DNA from 2 places in the Cellulomonas sp. NPDC057328 genome. Region 2 is predicted to be linked to the other one. Evidence: riboswitches for the same ligand, from Rfam matches in the RefSeq annotation. Region 2 holds a riboswitch; the other holds the start of a gene.
What was found. Region 2 has a riboswitch for S-adenosylmethionine ahead of ACFUMH_RS01005 (hypothetical protein). Riboswitches for the same ligand answer to the same signal wherever they lie in the genome.

Region 1 (5,831 bases), on a different contig from region 2:
AGCGCGGGGAGCTGCAGGCGCTCCGCCTGCGCGGTCTTGCGCTCGGCGAACGGGCCGCGGCGGAACTGCTCGTCGGTGAGCCCGGCCGCGCGCTCGCGCACCTCGGGCCGGACGACGCCGGGGGCCGCGGCGCGGCTGCGCACGGCGTCGGACGCCGCGAGCAGCTGCTCGTGCACGGCCTCGCGGCCCTCCGTGAGGCCCTCCGCGAGCACGGCGACCTCGCGCACCTTCTCGTCGGCGAACGCGAGCCACGACGCGAGCGTGCGGTCGAGCGCCGGCTCGTCCTCGACGGTGTGCGGGACGTGGAAGAGGGACGTCGACGTGCCCACCGTGACGGCGCGCGCGGCGAGCGTCTCCAGCTGCTCGAGCACGGCGAGCTTCGCGTCGAGGTCGGCGCGCCAGATGTTGTGGCCGTCGACGACGCCGCCGACGACGACCTTCGTCGACAGGCCGGGGGCGACGACGGTCGGCGCCTCGCCGCGCACGAGGTCGAGCACGACGCCGTCCACGTCGGTCGCCGCGAGCACCGGCAGCGCCGGGCCGAGGTCGCCGTAGGGCGCGGCCACCAGGATCGCGGGGCGCTCGGGGCGCGCGAGCTCGGTCGCGAGGGCGCGGTAGGCACGGGTGGTCGCCTCGTACAGCGTCTCGGCGGGCACGCCGATCGAGTCCGACACGAGCGCGGGCTCGTCGAGCTGGACCCACGTCGCGCCGGCGGCCGCGAGCTCGGTGAGCAGGCGCGCGTACACGGGCAGCAGGTCGTCGAGGCGGTCCAGCGGGTGGAAGCCGGCGGGCGCGTCCTCGGTCGGCTTGGCCAGCGCGAGGAACGTGACCGGGCCGACGACGACCGGGCGCGTGAGCACGCCGTCCGCGAGGCCCTCGGCGAACTCGGTCACCGGGCGGTCGCTCGCGTAGCGGAACGTGGTGCCCGGGCCGATCTCCGGGACGAGGTAGTGGTAGTTCGTGTCGAACCACTTCGTCATCTCGAGCGGCAGGTCGTCGCCGCGGCCGCGCGCGACCGTGGAGTAGCCGGCCAGGTCGAGACGGCCGTCCGCGTCCTGCAGGTCGGCGAAGCGCTCCGGCACGGCGCCGACGAGCGCGGCGGCGTCGAGCACGTGGTCGTAGAACGAGAACGCGCTCGGGATCGCCGGGGCGTCGGTCGCGAGGCCGAGCTCGGCGAGGCGCGTGCGGGTGCGGCGGCGCAGGTCGGCGGCGACGGCCTCGACCTCGTCGGCGGACGTGCGCCCGGCCCAGAACGCCTCGAGCGCCTTCTTGAGCTCGCGGCGCGGTCCGATGCGGGGGTAGCCGAGGACGGAGCCGGCGGGGAACGCCGGGGCGGCGGTCGTGGGGACGGTGTCGCTCATGACGGGATACCTCGGGGTGTCGTGGTGGGCACGGCGGCGGGGTCGCCGACGGGCTCGGTGGACGTCGTGGGTGCGGCGGTCGCCGCGGTGGCGGGTGCGGTGCGGCCCCCGCGCAGGTCGGCGCCCTCGAGCAGGTCGAGCGCCGCCTCGTGCCGGTTGAACGTGTAGACGTGCACGCCGGGCGCGCCGCCGTCGAGCACGCCGTTGACGAGGTCGACGCTCGCGCGGATGCCGCGCCGGTGGCGCTCGACGGGGTCGTCGACGGAGCCGAGCAGGTCGAGCAGCGACGGCGGCACGGGCACGCCCGTGAGCTCCTGCACCCGCAGCAGTCGCGCCGGGTCGGTCGTCGGGATGATGCCGGGCACGATCGGGATGCTGACGCCGGCGCGGCGCGCCTCGGCGACCAGGCCGAGGTACGCCTCCGCGTCGAAGAAGACCTGCGTGATCGCGAAGTCCGCGCCCGCCTGCTGCTTGGCGAGCAGCGCCTGCACGTCCTGCTCGCGCGTGCCGCCGGTCGCGTGGTTGCCGCGCGGGAACGCCGCGACCGCGACGGACAGCGGACGCACCCGGGCGCGGACCGCCTGGGCCGGGCTGCCGGCGCAGCGCCGGCGCTCGATCTCGCGCAGCAGCTCGACCAGCCCGGCGGCCGTGTCGACGCCGTCCGGGTGCGGCTGCCAGTCCGCCTGCCCGGCCGGCGGGTCGCCGCGCAGCGCCAGGAACGAGCGCACGCCCTCGTCGAGGAACTCCTCGACGATCGCCTCGACCTCCGCGCGCGAGGTCCCGACGCAGGTCAGGTGCGCGATCGGGTTGAGGCTCGTCTCGCGCAGCAGCCGCGTGACGAGCGCACGCGTGGTCTGCCGGGTGCGTCCCGACGCGCCGTAGGTGACCGACACGAAGTCCGGCTCCGCCGACTCGAGCTCGCGCACCGTGCCCCACAGGCGCGGCGCGGCGTCGAGGTCGCGCGGCGGGAACAGCTCGAACGACACCGTCGGGCGGTCCAGCGCGGCGGCCGGTGCGCTGTGCCGGCGCGCGGGGCGCGTCGGCACCTCGACCGTCGCGGCGGGCGCACGGGTGTCGGTCACGGCGGTCATCGCCCGGTCCCGGCGCGGCGTCCGGGACGGGGCAGGCCGCCGCCCGCGGGCGGCGCGACGCCGTCCGAGGGGTCGGCGACGTGGGTGAGCACGCTCATCGTCACTCCATCGTTCCTGGCGGAAGCACCCACACCCTCGACGAGGAGGGGGGTTGCTGCGGCGTCGCTGAGCCAGGTCTCTCGGCCGCTCTGGATGGTCGAGGTGAGCGTAGCGAGCGTGCCCGGATGGCGGACAGAGGCGCCCGGTCAGTGAGACGAGCGGTCCCGTGCAGCGATCAGGACGCGCACCGGCGAGGGCCGGGCGGCGATCCGGGCCGTGCAGCGGTCACGACCGGGCGTGCCGCCGGGACGGTACGGCGCCTCAGCGCTCGCGGCGGTGCAGCGACTGCGACGGCTGCTGCTCGCGGGACCGGCGCTGGCGCGGCACGCCGAACCACGCGCTCGGAGACCCCGCCGGCACGGACAGCAGGCCGTCCTGGACCGCGGCGAGGACGCTCGGGTCGGGGGCGGCGGAGGACTCCCAGGCGTCCTGGGCGGCACGCACGGCGTCGTGCCGTCCGTCGCCGTCGCGCTGCTCCACCATGCGCGGCACCTTAGTGCGCTCCCGGGTCCTGGACAGGTGTCCGGACCGCGTGTCACCCCAGCGGAGCATCCGGGACCCCGGACGCCGTCCGTTCCGTCCGGCGCTGACCGGTTCGCCCGCACGGTCGTGCGTCAGCGTCGTGACACGACCGGGCACGTGGCGAGGTGGTCGTCGACGACGCCGCACGCCTGCATCGCCGCGTACGCCGTGGTGGGGCCGACGAACCGGAAGCCGAGACCCCGCAGCTCCCGCGCCAGGGCCGCCGACTCCGCGGTGCGGCCCGGCACGTCGACCCACGTCGCCGGGCGTTCGCGCGGCGCTTCCGGGGCGTGCGACCAGAGGACCTCGTCGACGGTGCGGCCGGCCTCGTGCAGCGCGAGCAGCGCGCGGGCGTTCGCGACCGTCGCCTCGATCTTGGCGCGGTTGCGCACGATCGCGGCGTCCGCGAGCAGGCGCGCGACGTCGTCCTCGCCGAACCGCGCGACCACCTCCGGGTCGAACCCCGCGAACGCGGTCCGGAACGCGGGCCGCTTGCGCAGGATCGTGATCCACGCGAGGCCGGACTGGAACGCCTCGAGCGCGAGGCGCTCGAAGAGCGCGTGCTCGTCGTGCACCGGCACGCCCCACTCGTCGTCGTGGTACGCGGCGTAGAGCGGGTCGCCGTCGCCGAAGCAGCGGCCGGCGACGAGGGGGAGGGCGTCGCCTGCCGGCGGCAGGACGGGGTCGGGGGGCGCGGGCGTCTCGGTCATGCGGCGAGTGTGCTCGCCACCGGCGACATCGCGGCGCCTGCCGGCCGGGCGGTGTGGGCCTGCCGTCCTTGCGCCCGGGCTGGGGTCGGGTCGACGACGGTCCGGGTCACTGCTCCGCGCGCTGCCGGACCAGCTCCGCGATCCCGTCGAGGATCACGCGCGTGCCGAAGTCGAGCCCCGTCCCCTCGGCCCCGGGTGGCGCGGCGGCCGGGTCGAGCGCGCCGCCCGCCACCGCGCGCGCGAGCGCGGGGTGCGCGACCGGGTCGACGAAACGCGCGATGACCGCGTCGGGGTCGGCGCCGTCGCCCTCGCCGGCCGTCCGCTCGCGTGCCGCGTAGGCCTCGATCAGGCGTGCCCAGTCGAGCTGGTGGGCCGACAGCACGCCCACCACGTGGAGCTTCTCCGCCTCGGAGAGCCGCGTGTCCTCCAGGCACGCCAGCATCGCGTCCATCCACGCGAGCCGGTTCGGCCCGACCGCGAACAGCGTGCTCGTCGTCCGTGCGAGCCACGGGTGCGCGGCGAGGACGGGGCGCTGGAGCTCGAGCAGCAGCTCGGTGCGCGCGCGCCAGCCGCCGACCTCCGGGCCGACGTGCGGCGGCTGCCCGGCGGCGCGGTCGGCCATGAGCATGAGGACCTGGTCCTTGCTCGTCACGTACCGGTAGAGCGACATCGTCGTGAAGCCCAGCGACTCCGCCACGCGCGCCATGGAGACCGCGTCGAGGCCCTCCGCGTCGGCGAGCGCGATGCCGGCGTCGGCGATCTGCGCGAGCGACAGGCCCGGGCGCGGGCCACGGCGCGCGGGGGCGGGGGTGCGCCAGAGCACTGCGACGTCCGGCGGGACGTCGCTGAGGTCGGGCGCGGTGGCGCGGTCCGGGGAGTGCGCCGCACGACGTGCCGCGAGGGCCTCCGCCCGCGCCGCCTGCTCGGCGTCGCGCCGCGCGCGGGCCGCCTCGCGCGCGGCGTCGGCGGCCGCGGGCGCGTCGTCGCGGCGCTGCTCGTCCGCCGTCGTCGACGGGGACGGGAGGTGGTCGTCCATTGACGCCCGATCCTACAAGTGTGTATGACATACACACACAGTTTGCGACGTACACAGAAGGAGGTGCCCGATGGACGAGCCCGTCATCGAGGTCCGCGGCCTGCGCAAGGCCTACGGCGGCCGGACCGTGCTCGACGGCGTCGACCTGACCGCCCGGCGGGGCCAGGTCCTCGCCCTGCTGGGGCCCAACGGCGCGGGGAAGACGACGGCGGTGCGGATCCTGTCGACGCTCGTCGCGCCGGACGGCGGCACGGCGCGCGTCGCCGGGTTCGACGTGCGCCGCGAGCCGGCCCGCGTCCGCGCCGCCCTGAGCCTCACCGGCCAGTACGCCGCCGTCGACGAGCTGCTCACGGGTGAGGAGAACCTGCGGCTCGCGGCCCGCCTGGCGCACCTCCCGCGGCAGCAGGCACGCCCGCGCGTCGACGAGATGCTCGCGCTCTTCGACCTCACCGACGCGGCGCGGCGCACGGTGCGGACCTACTCCGGTGGCATGCGGCGTCGGCTCGACCTGGCCGTCAGCCTGCTGAGCCGACCCCAGGTCCTCGTCCTGGACGAGCCCACCACAGGACTGGACCCCCGCAGCCGCGCGGCGCTCTGGGACGTGGTCCGATCCGTCGTCACGGCGGGCGGGACGGTCCTGCTCACGACGCAGTACCTGGAGGAGGCCGATGCGCTGGCGCACCGGGTGGCGGTCGTCGACCGCGGCGTCGTCGTCGCGGAGGGCACCGCCGCGCAGCTCAAGGCCGCCGTCGGACCGGCGCACGTCGAGCTCGCGCTCGCGGACGGCACCACCGAGCGGCTGGCCACCGACGGCACGGTCGCCGACGTGCGACGGGTCCTCGGTGACGTGGAGCACCGCGGCCTCGCGGTCGAGCACTGGCAGGTGCGCACGCCCACGCTCGACGACGCCTTCCTCGCCCTGACCGGGCACGACGCCGGCCTCCTGCGGCCGGCCGGCGACCGCTCACCCGCGCTCGCCGCGTCCGGCGCGGCGCCGTCCACCCCGCACGCG
Region 2 (5,831 bases):
TGATGCCGCGGGTGCCCTCGCGCGCCTCCGGCACGCGGACGTGCCAGCGGCCGCGCTCGTCGACGTAGAGGTACGGCTTCTCGCGGCTCAGCGGGTTCTGGTCGAGCGTCGTGTAGGGCGGGTCGGGGAACGTCGCGTCGTCCGGCGCGCCCTCGACGCCCGCGAACACCTGGTTCCACACGGCGTTCGACCAGCTGCGGACCTCGCTGTTGCGCGTCAGCCACTGCTGCTGCGACCCGTTCGTCACGTCCCCGAACCGGGAGTCCGCGATGAAGCCGCCGCTGGCGAACTGCGGGCCGGCCGTGCAGTAGTCCATGAGCGAGAAGCCGGGGTCGCCCTCGTCGGCGAGGACGTTGACCCGGCGCAGCGAGACGGCCTGCGAGACCGCCCAGAAGTTGGCGGTGCGGCGGCAGTCGTCCTGCCCCGTGCCGTTGATGTCGATCGTGAGGTTCGACAGCGTGCGCCAGAAGTTGACCAGCGCGATGCAGTTGGGGTTCTCGGGGTCGGGGGACAGGCAGCGGTTGTACGTCTCGATCTTGCCGTGGACCGTGACGTCGGTCGGGGAGGCGCCGAGGCCGGCGACCTCGGTGTAGTAGCCGACCTTCATCTGCAGCGGCTGCTCGGTGGTGCCGTACTCGCCGGGCAGAAAGAGCAGGCTGTACCGGGCCGTGCCCATCTCGGCGTCGACCTGCTGCGCGTGGATCTGGTCCACGCGGGCCTGGATGTCGGCGACGGGCATCGACGGGTCGAAGACGACGACGTTCGGGCCGAGGTCGGGGGCGGTCGGCGCGGCGGGGCCGCGGGGCGGGCCGGCGGTGGCCGCGGGGGCGAGGGTGGTGGCGGCGGCCGTGAGGGCCGCGACCGCGAGCAGGGTGGCGCGACGACGTCGTCGTGACCTCGTCGCGGGCGTGCGGGGGTGGTCCATGCGTGTGCCTCTCCGTCGAGTTCCGGCATCGGACGCTTCGGAGCAAACCACACTTACCGACGTGTAAGTAAGGGTCTCGCGCGGCGACGATCGCGCCGCGTCGCGATAACACGTCCGGTGGGTGATGTCAGCGGGACGGGCTAGCGTGGCGCGGACTCGAGGGAAGGGGACCGACGTGGTGCTGATCGGCGCGCACGTGCGTGGCGACGACCCGGTGGCGGCCGCGACGGAGGTCGACGCGCAGGCCGTGCAGATCTTCCTGGCCGACCCGCAGGGCTGGAAGAAGCCCGTGCGGCGGCCGGACGCCGACGCGCTCATCGACTCGGGCCTCGGGATCTACGCGCACGCGCCGTACCTGGTCAACGTCGCGTCGACGAACAACCGGATCCGCATCCCGAGCCGCAACATGATCGCCCAGCACGCCGCCGCGGCCGCCGACCTGGGCGCCCGCGGGCTGATCGTGCACGGCGGCCACGTCGGCGAGGGCGACGACATCGCCGTCGGCATCGACAACTGGCGCAAGACGTTCGCGCGCGCCGAGTACCCCCTGCGCGTGCTCGTCGAGAACACCGCCGGCGGCGAGAACGCCTGCGCGCGCACCCTCGACCGCTGGGCGATGCTGTGGGACGCGATCGGCGAGTACGAGGTCGGCGTCTGCCTCGACACCTGCCACGCGTGGGCCGCCGGCGAGGACCTCGAGACGATCGTCGAGCGCCTCACCGCGATCACCGGCCGCATCGACCTCGTGCACGCCAACAGCTCCCGCGACGAGCACGGGTCGAGCCGCGACCGGCACGCCAACTTCGCCACCGGGACGATCCCCGCGGAGCTCATCGCGCACGTCGTGCGGGAGGCCGGGTGCGACGTGGTCGTCGAGACGCCGGGGGAGCGGCAGGCCGAGGACGTGGCGTTCCTCAAGGCGGCGCTCGCGGGCTGAGGGGCTTCCGGGGCCCGCTGCCGAGGGCCTAGCGTCGGGGGCACATGCCTACCGACCCTTCCGCACGCATCGTCGCGTGGGACCGTCAGCTCCGCGACGTCCACGCCCGCCTCCGTGACAGCCTGCAGATCGCGCGCGACGCGATCGACGACGCGGCCGCCGAGCCGACGTCCCCCCGGCTCGCCGCCGACCTCCGCCTCTTCTGCACCGGCTTCTGCGCGGCCCTCGACGGGCACCACCGCGGCGAGGACGCGGTGATGTTCCCCGAGCTCGTCGCGCGCGACCCGTCGCTCGCCGAGGTCGTGTCGCAGCTGACGCGGGACCACAGCGTCCTGTCGCAGCTGCTCGGCTCGCTGCAGCGCGCCGTGGACGCGGGGGCGGGCGGCGACGACCTGCACCGTCACCTCGACGGCATCGAGGCGATCATGGAGACGCACTTCCGGTACGAGGAGAAGCGCCTGCTGGAGCCGCTGTCACGGCTGGGGACGGACCAGTCGCCGCGGGAGGTGCTCGGGCCGTTGGGATGAGGCGGGGCCTCGGGGGGTGTGCAGCGTTCGTCGCGCCTGGCGTGACGAACGCTGCACGGTGTGCCGCGTGACGGACGCTGCACGGGTCCCGTCAGAGCGGCGGGAGGACGACCTCGTAGCCCGCGCGCTGCAGCGCCTCGACGTGGTCGGTGCCGCCCTCGTACGAGCCGGGCAGGTCGCCCGCGCGCATCCGCGCGTCCGGGTCGGCCCCGAAGATCTGCGTCCAGCCGCCGCCCTCGCCGTGCTGCGCGAGCACGACGACGTGCTCGACCGGGCCGCCGCGCGTCCGCATCGGCGGGTCGAGCCGGTACAGCGACGCGGTGTGCGGCCGCACCGCCACGAGCGTCGGGTCGAGCGGCAGCGTCCGCTCGAGGAACGCGTACCGGGCACCCGTCGGCCGGACCACGCCCTCCACGCACGGCGTCGCGGCGCCGTCCGTGGCGACGCTCCGGTACCGCGCGCCCACGCGCACGACGCCGCCGTCGTGCAGGCGGACCGTCGGGTCGGCGCTGCGCGCGTGCTCCTCGAACGGCGCCGTGTCGTGCACCCACCAGTGCGCCGGGGCGCCGTCGTGGCGGGTTGCGAGGACGACGCCGGCGCGACCGGTGAGGGAGGTGGGGCTCGTGCTGCCGGTGCTGCCGGTGCTGCCGGCGTCGTCGGCGTCGGCGGTGCTCGTGGTGCTGTCGGTGGTGATCACGCTGCTGTCGGTGCTGTCGGCGCGGTTCGGACCGTCGCCGGCGGCGTCGCGCTCGACGCCCGTGACGCGGTACGTCTCACCCGCCGCCGAGACCGCGACGCGCACACGCGATGACGCCGGCACGTGCCCCCGCTCCTCGGCGACGCAGCCGAGACGTGGCGTGCCCAGCGGTGCGTCGATGTCGAACGGTGCAGCCATGTGTCCTCCTGGGAGGCTCGAGCGTCTTCCCGCACCGGGCGGCGCGGGCGGATCTTCCTCCGGGGGCACCGTGCGCTCCGCGCGGTTGCCAGTCGGCCGGCCGGAGGGCTTGAGGCCGAGCTTCGTGATCGGTGGCGACTGTAGCGGGACGCACCGACACCGCTCCGACGCGCCCTCCATCCACAGGGTGGGCGCCGTTGGCGTCGACAAAGGCGGGAACCGGTACTTTCCGGGCATGCGATGGCGTGGGCGGGGGGCGGCGGTGGCCGCGACGGTGCTCGTGGGGCTCATGACGGCGGGGTGCACGGGGGACGCGACGCCGACGGGGCCGACGGGCACGCACTCGCCGTCGGCATCGGCGGACGCACCGAGCGCCACCCCAACCGCGAGCCCGGCGCCGGACGTGAGCGTCCCGCCGGCGCGGCCGGACGCGATGGCGACACCGAGCGCGGACGGCGCGGCAGCGGCGGCGTCGTACTTCCTGCAGCTCTACCCGTACGCGTACGCCAGTGGTGATCTGAGCGAGTGGGACTCGATGTCCGACCCCGCCTGCGGCTTCTGCACGAATGTCCGCTCGAACGTCACGCGGTTGCAGGAGACGGGGCACCGCGACGACGAGTCGACGGTGACCGTCGTGAGCCAGAGCGCCGCAGAGATCGTTGCAGGAGAGTCGTACTCAGCTCTCGTCGTCGTCGACCAGACGCCCAGTCGTGAGCTCGCGCCGGACGGAACGGTCGTATCGTCGGACGAGGGCGGTCGCTTCGAGATGACGTTCGCGCTCTCCTGGAAGGACGGCTGGCGGGTCGCTGAGGTGGATGTCGCTCGTGTCTCGTAGAACGCTTGCCGCCACAGCGTGGGTCTGCGCAGTGGCTGCCCTCATGTGGTCGGCGCCCGCCGCCTACGGCGCAGAGCTCGAGTCCAACGCGTCGATCGACTCGAGTCGGACCGCCGCAATCGTCAACGTCCGTGAAGGCGAACGCGCTCGACGTCTGCACGAGGTGGCGACCGGGCCTGAGGCCGAGCTGCGTCAGTACCGGCGCGAGCTGATGTGCCGGGACGCGGCAGGGCAGTGGGTGATGCTCGCGGACATCGCCTGCCCCAGCGGGGAGGATGTCGCTGGTCAACGCGACTGCGGTACGGACACCGTTCTGCTTCCGCTTTGGATGCGACAGCGAGCGTCTGCAGCAGACCCGTTCGGTCCTTGGGTGCTGGTCGATCAGGGGGGCTGTGGTGCAGACGCCCTGCCGACGCTCTCCGCAGACGACTTCCGACGCCTGCCCATCCCCGCCCCGGTGCTCAACGTGCAACCTGCCGCTGACTGGGTGCTGGTCAACAAGGAGACGATCGTCTACACCGATCCAACCCCGGTGACGCTGACGACCGACCTGCTCGGCTACCAGGTGACCGTCGAGGCGACGCCGATCCGGTTCACGTACGACTTCGGCGACGGCGGCCGTCCGCTGGTCACCACCGACCCCGGCGCCCCGTACCCGGCGTTCGAGACGTTCCACGTCTACCGCGCCCTCGGCACCCGCACGATCACGTTGACCACCGAGTGGTCCGGGCGCTACCAGGTCGCCGGCTCACCGGTCTGGCGGGACGTCGACGGCACCGCCCAGACCACCGCCACCAGCACCCCGTTCGAGGTCGTCGAGCGCACCAGCAAGCTCGTCGCCGAGCTCTGCACCGCCGTCCCCACCCCCGACGACTGCCGCTGACCCGCCGGATCGCGCCCCGGCGTGAAGCGTTGTGGTCACCCCGCGTCCACAACTCTTCACGCCCGGCGAAGTGAGCACGGGCCCGCACGCCGTGACGCCGGCTCGTGCCCGGGCCTGCAGCGTCGTGGTCACCCGGTGTTCGTGATCCTCCACGCGCAGTCGCTGCCCGCGGCGCGCCCGCCAGGCCGACGCCAGAGTCAGGCTGATGCCACCGTCAGACCGACGCCACCCACAGGCCGTCGCGGGCGCGGGTCATGGCGACGTACATCTCCCGGAGGCGGTACTCGCGCCGCTCGCGCTCCACCTCGTCGAGCTGCTCGGGCTTCTGCGTGAACCACGACGCCCGCACGTCGACGACCAGCACGTGCTTGAACTCCAGGCCCTTCGCGCGCTTGATCGTGCCGACCTTGACCGCGTCGACGGGCACGCCGTCGTAGCGCTCGAGGTTCACGACGGGGATGCCGGCGGCCTTCAGCGCCTCGGTGGCCTCGTCGACGCCGCGGCGCGACAGGGACAGCACGCCGACGTCGCCGTACCCGGTGCCGACCTGCCGCACGGCCTCCTGGACGCGCGCGACCATGCGGCGGGACCGGTCGGCGGGGTTCGAGCACCGGACGTAGACGGGCTTCGGGCCGCGACGGGGCACCTGCGTCGGGCGGTCGCCGCGGGCGGTGACGCCCTCGATGTCGGCGAACTCGTCGTCGGCGACCAGCATCGACGCGAACTGCAGGATCTCCGCCGTGTTGCGGTAGTTGACGTCGAGGACGGTGCCGCGGCCGGCCACGGACACGCCCGCCTCGGCGAGCGTGAAGCCGCCGGGGTAGATCGT

Region 1: it holds a riboswitch for S-adenosylmethionine, as region 2 does, so the genes downstream of both, ACFUMH_RS02540 (methylenetetrahydrofolate reductase) here and ACFUMH_RS01005 (hypothetical protein) in region 2, are expected to answer to the same signal.

What each region holds. Positions count from the first base shown of each region.
Region 1 is NZ_JBHUZW010000007.1:14,375-20,205, forward strand. It holds gene metE (5-methyltetrahydropteroyltriglutamate--homocysteine S-methyltransferase) at 1-1,361, opposite strand, end outside; gene ACFUMH_RS02540 (methylenetetrahydrofolate reductase) at 1,358-2,452, opposite strand; SAM riboswitch class I at 2,544-2,651, opposite strand; gene ACFUMH_RS02545 (hypothetical protein) at 2,813-3,034, opposite strand; gene ACFUMH_RS02550 (DNA-3-methyladenine glycosylase I) at 3,166-3,783, opposite strand; gene ACFUMH_RS02555 (TetR/AcrR family transcriptional regulator) at 3,890-4,819, opposite strand; gene ACFUMH_RS02560 (ATP-binding cassette domain-containing protein) at 4,890-5,831, shown strand, end outside.
Region 2 is NZ_JBHUZW010000002.1:78,159-83,989, reverse strand. It holds gene ACFUMH_RS01020 (glycosyl hydrolase family 28-related protein) at 1-925, opposite strand, end outside; gene ACFUMH_RS01015 (deoxyribonuclease IV) at 1,101-1,862, shown strand; gene ACFUMH_RS01010 (hemerythrin domain-containing protein) at 1,907-2,389, shown strand; gene ACFUMH_RS01005 (hypothetical protein) at 2,481-3,284, opposite strand; SAM riboswitch class IV at 3,304-3,414, opposite strand; gene ACFUMH_RS01000 (DUF6318 family protein) at 3,520-4,119, shown strand; gene ACFUMH_RS00995 (hypothetical protein) at 4,586-5,002, shown strand; gene ACFUMH_RS00990 (UvrD-helicase domain-containing protein) at 5,217-5,831, opposite strand, start outside.